Regions from separate parts of the Serratia sp. Res13-Sevr-LER1-36-b genome, predicted to be linked through region 2. Evidence: riboswitches for the same ligand, from Rfam matches in the RefSeq annotation. Region 2 holds a riboswitch; the other holds the start of a gene.
The links. A riboswitch is a leader RNA that binds a small molecule or an ion and turns the genes downstream of it on or off. The one in region 2 is predicted to bind thiamine pyrophosphate.
Positions count from the first base shown of each region.

Region 1 (5,656 bases), on a different contig from region 2:
ATGCAGCACGAGGGCTGGCTGACCTGGCAGGCCGAATCCGGCCGGGGTAAGCGTTCGCAGCTCAGCTTTCACTACACCGGATTGGCACTGCAACAACAACGCGCCGAGGAACTACTGGAACAGGATCGCATCGACCAACTGGTCCAACTGGTGGGCGATAAAGACGTGGTACGCCAAATGCTGCTTTCCCAGCTGGGGCGCAGCTTCCGCCAGGGGAAACATATCCTGCGAGTGCTCTACTATCGTCAGCTTTATAACCTGTTGCCCGGCTCGGCACTACGCCGTTCAGAAACCCACCTGGCAAGACAGATTTTCAACGGCCTGACGCGGGTAAACGAGGAAAACGGGGAACTGGATCCCGATCTTTCGCATCATTGGCAAACGATCACTCCTTTGCACTGGCGTTTTTATCTACGTCCGGCGATCCATTTTCACCATGGCCGTGAGCTGGAAATGGAAGATGTGATCCAGTCGCTCAACCGCCTGATCCCACAGCCGCTATTTTCACATATCGACAGGATCGACTCGCCTACGCCCTATGTCATCGATGTACATCTGCACACGCCGGACTACTGGCTGCCCTGGTTGCTGAGCAGCGTACATGCCATGATCCTGCCGCGCGAATGGCAGAGCCTGCCGGACTTTGCTCGCCATCCGATCGGCACCGGCCCCTATCGCGTGATACACAACAACCAAAGCCAGATGAAAATCCATGCCTTTGACGACTACTTTGGCTATCGCGCCCTGATCGATGAGGTCAACATTTGGGTATTACCGGAAATCACCGAAGAGCTGGCGCACTCCGGCGTCCAGTTACAGGGGGATGATACCGGTAGGAACGAGCTGGAAAGCCGCCTCGAAGAAGGCTGTTATTTTCTATTGTTCGATCAGCGTTCGGCACTGGCGGCCGATCCGGAAATCCGCAGTTGGCTAAGCGAACTGATCAACCCAATCGCACTGCTGAGCCACGCCGGGCCGCTCTACCAGCGTTACTGGGCTCCGGCCTATGGCATTCTCCCGCGCTGGTTACATAACCGTGTGTTGGGGCAGCAACCCAAGCCTGCAGGCTTAACCGAATTGACCCTGACCTTCTACAGCGAACACTCCGAGTTCCACGCAATCAAGCAGGCTATCGCCTCTCTGCTGGCCGAGCAGGGCATCAAACTCAATGTACAGGTCGTGGATTATGAAGCCTGGCATAAGGGCAAGGCGCAAAGCGATCTGTGGTTAGGCAGCGCCAACTTCACCCTGCCGCTGGAGTTTTCGCTGTTTGCCACGCTATACGAACTGCCGTTGATACAACATTGTCTGACGGAAGATATCGCACAGGATGCCGCTCAGTGGCGGGAAAACAGCCTGTCCATGGCCGAGTTTTGCCAGCGCCTGGTCAGCAGCCATCAGTTGCATCCGTTATTCCACCACTGGCTGCAACTGCATGGTCAACGCAGTATGCGTGGGGTACGGATGAATACCCTCGGCTGGTTCGATTTTAAATCTGCCTGGTTTGCGCCACCGGAAGCATAATCGCCTTTCACCCACGCCGCTAAGCCTCTACAATAGCGCCGACTCAACGGGGTGCGGAGAACCCGCCAATTTTTGGCCAACGGTTTTCCGCTGAGAGCACACCCGTCGAACCTGATCCGGTCAATACCGGCGGAGGGATTTGAGCATGGCGCGTTAACCTTCGTTAACCCAGTCCTCAGATACCTTTGCCCCCTTTACTATTAGGAGTGCAAAGTGGTCAAAAAATACCTGCCCTGTTTATTACTGCTAGCGGCGATGCCCGTCCTGGCCAAGCCAACGCTGACGGTCTACACCTACGACTCTTTCGCTGCCGACTGGGGCCCTGGCCCGGCGGTAAAAAAAGCCTTTGAGGCCGAATGTGACTGCGAATTGAAATTCGTGGCGCTGGAAGACGGCGTGTCGTTACTCAATCGCCTGAGAATGGAGGGCAAGAACAGCGCCGCCGACGTGGTTTTGGGCCTGGACAACAACCTGCTGCAAGCCGCGCAGCAAACGGATCTGTTCTCCGCCAGCCAAGTCGATACTAGCAAGCTCACGGTTCCCGGTGGCTGGCACAACCAGACCTTCGTTCCCTACGACTATGGCTACTTTGCTTTCGTCTACAACAAAGACAAGCTGAAGAACCCGCCGACCAGCCTGAAAGAGTTGGTGAGCAGCGATCGCCCCCTGAAGATCATCTATCAGGATCCGCGCACCAGCACACCTGGCCTTGGCCTCCTGCTCTGGATGCAGAAAGTGTATGGAGACGAGGCACCGCTTGCCTGGCAACAGTTGGCGAAGAAAACCGTCACCGTTACCAAAGGCTGGAGTGAAGCCTACGGCCTGTTCCTGAAAGGGGAAGGCGACATGGTACTGAGCTACACCACCTCCCCTGCCTACCATCTGATCGAAGAGAAAAAAGACCTCTATGCGGCGGCCAACTTCAGTGAAGGCCACTACCTGCAAATCGAAGTCGCTGGCAAGCTAAAGGCCAGCAAACAGCCAGAACTGGCCGAGCGCTTCATGCAGTTTATGGTCTCCCCGGCCTTCCAGAACACCATTCCCACAGGCAACTGGATGTACCCGGTGATCAAGACGGAACTGCCCGCCGGTTTCGAACAGATGAGCGTGCCGCAAACGGCATTGCAATTCAGCGCCGAGGAAGTGGCACAACAGCGTGGTAACTGGATCCGAGCATGGCAAACTGCCGTCAGCCACTGATCCCCCGCTGGTTATGGCCGGGGCTGATGGCCGCAGGTCTGATCCTGCTGATCGCGTTGGCGGCCATGGGCTCGCTGTGGCGTCATGCGCCAGAAAGTGATTGGCGCAGCCTGTGGCAAGACAGCTACCTGTGGCATGTAGTGCGCTTTACCTTTTGGCAGGCGCTACTCTCTGCCGTGATCTCGGTGGTGCCTGCCATCTGGCTGGCCCGAGCGTTATACCGGCGGCGCTTCCCTGGCCGTAACCTGCTGCTGCGGCTGTGCGCCATGACGCTGGTGCTGCCGGTGCTGGTGGCTGTATTTGGCATGCTGAGCGTCTACGGCAGGCAAGGCTGGCTGGCAACGCTCTGTGGTTGGCTGGGCGTGAACTACAGTTTTTCGCCTTATGGCCTGCAAGGCATCCTGCTGGCGCATCTGTTCTTTAATATGCCGCTGGCCACCCGCCTTCTGCTACAGGCGCTGGAGAACATCCCCACCGAGCAGCGCCAACTGGCCGCACAGCTGGGGATGAACGGCTGGCAGCAGTTCCGCTTTGTGGAATGGCCTGCGTTACGCCGCCAGATCCTCCCCAGCGGCGCACTGGTGTTTATGCTGTGTTTTGCCAGCTTTGCAACCGTGCTTTCGTTGGGCGGCGGGCCACAGGCCACCACCATAGAGCTGGCGATCTATCAGGCCTTGAGTTACGACTACGATCTCAGCCGCGCGGCGCTGCTGGCGCTGATCCAACTGGCTTGCTGCCTGGGGCTGGTGGTGCTCAGCCAGCGTTTGAGCCAGGCTCTGCCGGTTGGCCATACCCACGCCCAGCGCTGGCGCGATCCGCAGGACAGTCTGGGGCGGCGCATTAGCGATACGCTATTTATTGTCGCTGCGCTACTGTTACTGCTACCTCCGTTGCTGGCGGTGATCATCGACGGTGCCAACCAAACGCTGGTCACCGTGCTGCAACAGCCCATTCTCTGGCAGGCCCTGTTCACCTCACTACGCATCGCACTAGGCGCGGGCATTTTGTGCGTGGTATTGACCATGATGCTGCTATGGAGCAGCCGTGAGCTGAAGCTGCGACAACGGGCCGCCTGGGGCCAAACGCTGGAACTGAGCGGCATGGTGATCCTGGCGATGCCGGGTATTGTGCTGGCTACCGGTTTCTTTCTGTTGCTGAGCGATACCACTGGACTGCCGCAGTCGCCTTATGCGCTGGTGATCCTCACCAATGCGTTGATGGCGATACCCTACGCACTAAAAGTGCTGGAAAATCCAATGCGCGATCTGGCCGAGCGTTATAATCCACTATGCTTGTCGCTGGATATCCACGGCTGGCAGCGGCTGCGCTGGATCGAGCTGAAAGCGTTGCAACGCCCGCTGGCGCAGGCTTTGGCCTTTGCCTGTGTGCTGTCGATTGGCGATTTCGGCGTGGTAGCACTGTTCGGCAACGAGCAGTTCCGTACCTTGCCTTTTTATCTCTATCAGCAGATTGGCGCATATCGCAGCAACGACGGGGCCGTGACTGCCCTGCTGCTACTGCTGCTCTGTTTCCTGCTGTTTACCCTGATTGAACGTTTACCGGGCCGCCATGCTGACGCTTGAAAAACTGACCTATCTGTACGAACACCTGCCGATGCGTTTTGACCTGCGCATTCAGCCGGGAGAACACGTCGCGGTGCTTGGCCCTAGCGGCGCAGGCAAAAGCACCCTGCTCAGCCTGATCGCCGGTTTTCTGCCGGCGGCCAGCGGTAAACTGTGGCTCAACGGCAGCGATCATACCGCTTCGCCGCCAGCCAAACGCCCGGTGTCGATGCTGTTTCAGGAAAACAACCTGTTTGCCCACCTGACGGTCAAGCAAAACATCGGCCTGGGGCTGGATCCTGGACTGCGCCTAACCGCCGCACAGCAGGAACAACTAGCACAGATTGCCCAACAGGTCGGGTTGGAGGAGCATCTGCAGCGCCTGCCGTCACAGCTTTCCGGCGGGCAGCGGCAGCGGGCAGCCTTGGCGCGTTGCCTGATCCGCCAGCAGCCGATCCTGCTGCTCGATGAGCCTTTCTCTGCACTCGATCCGGCACTGCGCAGTGAGATGCTGCAACTGCTGCAAAACGTCTGCGACCAGCGCCAACTCACGCTGCTGATGGTTTCACACAATCTTGAGGATGCCGCCCGCATCGCGCCGCGTACGTTGCTGGTCGTGGATGGGCGGATTTATTACGACGGCCCGACGCAGGCATTGGTAAGCGGCAGCGCTCCGGAGGCCAAGGTGCTGGGTATTCCGGTTAAACCGTGATCTACCACGCGTTTTTTATGCTGAAGCAATAAACCTGTTGTGCGAATTTTGCACCTGTGGTTTTATAAAATTCTGTTTTTTACTACTGATGATAAGGCTCCCTGTGATCGCATCCTCGCTGACCTCGACCCTACTAACAACCGCGCTACCAGCCGCGGTGGTCGTCGTGCGTGTGGTGGTGGTCGTCGGCAACGCGCCGTAGGGTCCGAATCAACGCATCGATTCCCAAACCCCGCCGGCGCAAACCGGGCGGGGTTTCTTGTTTTAGTCTCCCTGCCCAGAAAAGCTAACCGGCCCAGAGAAAAGGATAGGCACATGGCAACTTCGGGCACGCCACACCAAGGCCAACGTATTACCGGCGCACAGCTGATCGTGCATCTGCTGGAGCGTCAGGGTATCACCACTATTGCAGGCATTCCCGGTGGCGCAGCGCTGCCGCTGTACGATGCTCTGAGCCAAAGCACCGTCATCCAGCACGTGCTGGCCCGCCACGAGCAAGGGGCCGGTTTTATGGCGCAGGGCATGGCACGTACCAACGGCAAGGCGGCGGTCTGTATCGCTTCCAGCGGCCCGGGAGCCACCAATCTGGTGACCGCCATTGCCGACGCCAAGCTCGATTCGATCCCGCTGGTGTGCATCACTGGCCAGGTATCTTCCT
Region 1 covers NZ_JADACK010000020.1:268,064-273,719, forward strand. The annotation lists gene sgrR (HTH-type transcriptional regulator SgrR) at 1-1,524, shown strand, start outside; TPP riboswitch at 1,562-1,680, shown strand; gene thiB (thiamine ABC transporter substrate binding subunit) at 1,738-2,724, shown strand; gene thiP (thiamine/thiamine pyrophosphate ABC transporter permease ThiP) at 2,700-4,307, shown strand; gene thiQ (thiamine ABC transporter ATP-binding protein ThiQ) at 4,294-4,998, shown strand; gene ivbL (ilvB operon leader peptide IvbL) at 5,087-5,200, shown strand; gene ilvB (acetolactate synthase large subunit) at 5,314-5,656, shown strand, end outside.
Region 1: it holds a riboswitch for thiamine pyrophosphate, as region 2 does, so the genes downstream of both, thiB (thiamine ABC transporter substrate binding subunit) here and thiC (phosphomethylpyrimidine synthase ThiC) in region 2, are expected to answer to the same signal.

Region 2 (5,656 bases):
GCCGGGCGGCGTGAGGCAATGGCATCGGCCCACCGCGTGGGCTCCGGCAAACGGTAACCTGCCATGCAGCGTTGTACCCAGGCCAAGGCGCTGTTGGTGCTCACGCGATGGCCCGTGGCGATAAATAACGGATTACAGCGCTCTTTGCTGCGCCATACCCATCCCAACTGTTCGCCCTTGTCCTCCAGCGCGGCCAACGAGCCAACGGTAGCGTCCAGCGGGGAAAATTTACCACATAAACGCTTCTTGGCCACGCCAATGGTCGGCACGTTGACCAACAGGCCAAAGTGGCTGGCAACCCCCAGGCGTCTTGGATGGGAAATACCATGGCCATCGACAAAGATGAGATCGGGTTTCTGTTGCAGTTGCTCCCAGGCGGCGATCAGCGCAGGGTACTCGCGAAACGAGAGAAATCCGGGGATATAAGGCATGGTGGTGCTGATACGAGCGATTTGATACTCCACCAGCTCGAGTGAAGGATAGCGCAGGATAGCAATGGCGGCGCGTGTTACCGCACCCTCTTGTTCAAAACCGACGTCCGCACCGGCGATAAACGTCGGTGGGTCTTGCAGAAAATCATCGTGACGAATGACTTCCCCGGCGCGCCTTAGCTGTTCGGCGCGCAGAGCCTGAGTATCAATCACAGCGTCTCCTTGCGGTTTAGCGGTGGTATTTGGCCGACAGCGCATGCACCGCTTCAACGAAGGCCCCGGCGTGTTCCGGTGGCACATCTTGATGAATACCGTGGCCAAGGTTAAAGACATGACCTTCGCCCTGGCCAAAACCGGCCAGAATGGTTTCCACTTCCTGGGCGATGCGTTCCGGTGCGGCATACAGCATGGAAGGATCCATATTCCCCTGCAGCGCGACTTTATCGCCCACACGGCGGCGCGCGTCGGCAATATCGGTGGTCCAATCCAGGCCCAGCGCATCGCAACCCGTGGCCGCCATCGCTTCCAGCCACTGACCGCCGCCTTTGGTGAACAGCGTCACCGGCACCCGGCGCCCGTCATTTTCACGCAGCAGGCCATCGACGATTTTATGCATATAGTGCAGTGAGAATTCGCGATAATCACGCCCCGTCAGCACGCCGCCCCAGGTGTCGAACACCATCACGGACTGCGCCCCGGCCTTGATCTGGGCATTGAGATACAGGATCACGCTGTCCGCCAGTTTATCCAGCAGCAAATGCAGCGTCTGCGGCTCGGCATACATCATTTTCTTCAGCTTGGTGAATGCCTTGCTGCTGCCGCCTTCGACCATATAGGTCGCCAACGTCCATGGGCTGCCGGAGAAACCGATCAGCGGCACTTCACCCTTCAATTCACGACGGATGGTGCGCACCGCGTTCATGACATAGCCCAGTTCATCTTCCGGATCGAATGCAGGCAGCTTCTCTACATCGGCACGGCAGGTGATTGGCGAAGAAAAACGCGGGCCTTCCCCGGTTTCGAAATAGAGCCCAAGCCCCATGGCATCGGGAATGGTGAGAATGTCGGAGAACAGGATGGCGGCGTCCAGCGCATAACGACGCAGGGGCTGTAATGTCACCTCGCAGGCCAGTTCGGCATTTTTGCACAGCGACATGAAATCCCCGGCCTGAGCACGGGTGGCTTTGTACTCTGGCAAATAACGACCGGCCTGGCGCATCATCCATACAGGGGTGAGATCCACCGGCTGGCGCAGTAGCGCACGCAGGTAGCGATCGTTCTTCAACTCATTCATTTCTTGGGCTCCCTTGATTATCTGCCGCCATTGTACATTATTCTGCCCGACACAGCGCCACGGTGTCCTCGATCAGGCGGCGCGCCACGGTACCAGGCGGTGGCAGCAGCGGCAGTTGGTCATAGCGATACCAGCCCGCATTGAGCAACTCTTTCGGATCGTGGCGCAGTTCACCGCCCTGATACTCGGCCATAAACGCCATCATCAGCGAATGAGGGAACGGCCAGGGTTGCGAGGTAACGTAGCGCAGGTTGGTAATGGCGATATTGCTCTCTTCCATCACTTCGCGCGCCACGGCCTGCTCCAGAGTTTCCCCCACCTCCACAAACCCCGCCAGCACGGTATGGATGCCGCCACGGTGGCGCACATGCTGTGCCAACAGGATCTCGTCATTGCGGCGGATGGCGACAATCACGCAAGGGGCAATCTGCGGGTAATAACGTTCGCGACAGTTATCACAAAGGCAGGCGCTTTCGGTACGGCTAAGGTGCATCTCATGACCGCAGTAGCCACAGAACCGGTGCGAGCGATAAAAGTCGGCCAGCTGTACGCCGCGCCCGGCCAGTTGGAACAGGCCACGATCGAGACTGAGCAGTTGCCGCACCGATCCCATCTCTTTCGGCATCGGTTGGCGCACCAGCCAGACCGGTGCCCCCTCCCATTCGCCAATTTGCCGAGCCGGCCGGCCTTGCAATGAAAATAGCGCGGCGGAACCAAACGGCAATTCACCGTTTGGTAACCAAATTTTGCTTTCATGGCTGACGATCCACCAGCCATTTTCGTTACCCGTTAATGCAAGTTCCATATGTTGTTGCACAACCTCTGCTTCACTGGCAATCTAGGAATGCTCTTTGTTACATTTTATTAACTTACCACTTTTTCTTTCTCTTACACACGGAGTCAATCATGCTAAACCGATTGGAAAGCCTGACTCAGCGCGTTGGTGGCAGTAATGAATTAGTCGATCACTGGTTGCAGGCACGCAAGCAACTGCTGGTTACCTACTGCAGTTTAGTCGGCATTAAACCCAACAAAGAAAAGCATACGCCGCTCAATGAAAAAGCGCTGGAGAACTTTTGCCAGAATCTGGTGGATTATCTTTCTGCCGGGCATTTTCACATTTATGACAAAATTATCAAACAAGTGGAAGGCTCCGCCAGCCCCAAGATGGCGCTAGCCACCAAGTTCTACCCAAAATTACAGGCCAATACCGAAGCCGTGATGGCGTTCCACGACCGCTACACCGAAGTCGTTATCGATCAGGACATGTGTGAAGAACTCAATCAGGCGCTGTCAGATATTGGCGAAGCCTTGGCATCACGTTTCGCCTTGGAAGATCAGTTGATCCAGCTGGCGGCAGAAACCTGGCAGCAGGGCCAACCGGGCACCACGAATACTGAATCTATGTCTCATCCAGCCTAATTATCCCCCAATAGATTTCAAGTGGTAGCCAGGCGGTCAACAACGCTACAGCTTGAAAGATGACGGGGAGGGCTTGTGGTTTTTGTTGACCCTCTTATACTGAGGGCTCTTGTCGGAGTGCCTAGCGCTGATTTTTCATCAAATTAGCCAGGCTGAGACCGTTAATTCGGGATCCGCGGAACCTGATCGGGTTAATACCCGCGAAGGGAACAAGAGTAATCTATCGCCATAGGCAAGATGCTCCCGCCAGGGGCTGTGCCTGCCTTACCGGCCACCATCATTACTCCCTCCGAACTCCAGACAAGCAATTTTCCACACATCACTCCACTGATAGGAATTTGCTATGTCTACCGTGAACCAACCTCGTGCCCGTAAACAACAGCGTGACCAAGCGCAAGATTTTATCGACTCTCTGCAAGGCGTTACCTTCCCCAACTCACAGCGGATCTATCTCGCGGGTTCGCGCAGCGATATCCAGGTACCGATGCGTGAGATCCAGCTCAGCCCGACGCTGATTGGCGGCAACAAAGACCAGCCCCAATATGAACAGAACGAAGCCATCCCGGTGTATGACACCGCAGGGCCGTATGGCGATCCGCTGGCGGTGCTCGACGTACATCGTGGCTTGGCCAAAGTACGAGCGGACTGGATCGCCGAACGTGCCGATACCGAAGCGTTAAGCGGCGTCAGTTCCGGCTTCACACAGCAACGACTTGCCGATGTTGGGTTAGACCATCTGCGCTTTGAGCACCTGCCGCGGCCCCGCAAAGCCTTGCCGGGTAAATGTGTTACGCAGTTGCATTACGCTCGCGCCGGTATTGTCACCCCAGAGATGGAATTTATCGCCATTCGCGAAAATATGGGCCGTGAGCGCATTCATGGTGAAGTGCTGCGCCACCAGCATCCCGGCCAGAGCTGGGGCGCAAATCTACCTGAGAACATCACGCCGGAATTTGTGCGCCAGGAAGTGGCCGCTGGCCGCGCCATCATCCCCGCCAACATCAACCACCCGGAATCCGAGCCGATGATTATTGGCCGTAATTTCCTGGTGAAGGTAAACGCCAATATCGGCAACTCGGCGGTCACCTCTTCGATTGAAGAGGAAGTCGAGAAGTTGGTGTGGTCAACCCGCTGGGGCGCTGACACCGTGATGGATCTCTCCACGGGCCGTTATATCCATGAAACCCGCGAATGGATCCTGCGTAACAGCCCGGTGCCGATTGGTACAGTGCCGATCTATCAGGCGCTGGAAAAAGTGAACGGCGTGGCGGAGAACCTGACCTGGGAAATGTTCCGCGATACCCTGCTGGAACAGGCTGAGCAAGGCGTAGATTACTTCACCATTCACGCCGGGGTGTTGCTGCGCTATGTGCCGATGACCGCCAAACGCCTGACCGGCATTGTCTCCCGTGGCGGCTCGATCATGGCGAAGTGGTGCCTGTCGCATCATCAGGAGAACTTCCTCTATCAGCACTTCCGCGAGATCTGCGAAATTTGCGCCGCTTACGATGTCTCGCTGTCACTCGGCGACGGCCTGCGCCCGGGCTCGATCCAGGATGCCAATGACGAAGCGCAATTCGCTGAGCTGCATACGCTGGGTGAACTGACCAAGATAGCCTGGGAATATGACGTGCAGGTGATGATCGAAGGCCCTGGCCACGTGCCGATGCAGATGATCCGCCGCAACATGACCGAGGAGCTGGAACATTGCCATGAAGCGCCGTTCTACACGCTGGGGCCATTGACCACCGATATCGCTCCGGGTTACGACCATTTCACCTCAGGGATCGGCGCGGCGATGATCGGCTGGTTCGGCTGCGCGATGCTTTGCTACGTGACACCGAAAGAGCATCTGGGGCTGCCTAACAAAGAAGACGTGAAGCAGGGGCTGATCACCTACAAGATCGCCGCTCACGCCGCCGACTTGGCGAAAGGCCATCCGGGCGCACAGATACGCGATAACGCCATGTCCAAAGCGCGCTTTGAATTCCGTTGGGAAGATCAGTTCAACCTGGCGCTGGATCCACAAACCGCCCGCGCCTATCACGACGAAACGCTGCCGCAAGAATCCGGCAAGATCGCCCACTTCTGCTCCATGTGTGGGCCGAAGTTCTGCTCGATGAAGATTTCCCAGGAAGTGCGTGACTATGCCGCCGCACAAGAGGCCGCCAAACCGATCGAAGTGCAACTGACCGGGATGGAGAAAATGTCGGCTGAATTCCGCTCACGCGGCAGCGAGCTGTACCACAGTGCGGCCAATTTGCAGGAGGAGATAAATAATGACTAACCTCACCTCTCCCTTCCCTGCAACACCGCACAAGCTGGGTTTATATCCGGTCGTCGACAGCGTTGAATGGATCGCCCGCCTGTTGGAGGCAGGCGTTACCACTATCCAACTACGTATCAAAGATCTGCCAGACGAGCAAGTGGAGGCCGATATTGCCGCCGCTATTGCCCTTGGCAAACGCTATCAGGCCCGGCTGTTTATCAATGATTATTGGCGGCTGGC
Region 2 covers NZ_JADACK010000033.1:17,418-23,073, reverse strand. The annotation lists gene nfi (deoxyribonuclease V) at 1-644, opposite strand, end outside; gene hemE (uroporphyrinogen decarboxylase) at 661-1,725, opposite strand; gene nudC (NAD(+) diphosphatase) at 1,763-2,530, opposite strand; gene IMQ33_RS20435 (Rsd/AlgQ family anti-sigma factor) at 2,632-3,147, shown strand; TPP riboswitch at 3,251-3,373, shown strand; gene thiC (phosphomethylpyrimidine synthase ThiC) at 3,491-5,434, shown strand; gene thiE (thiamine phosphate synthase) at 5,427-5,656, shown strand, end outside.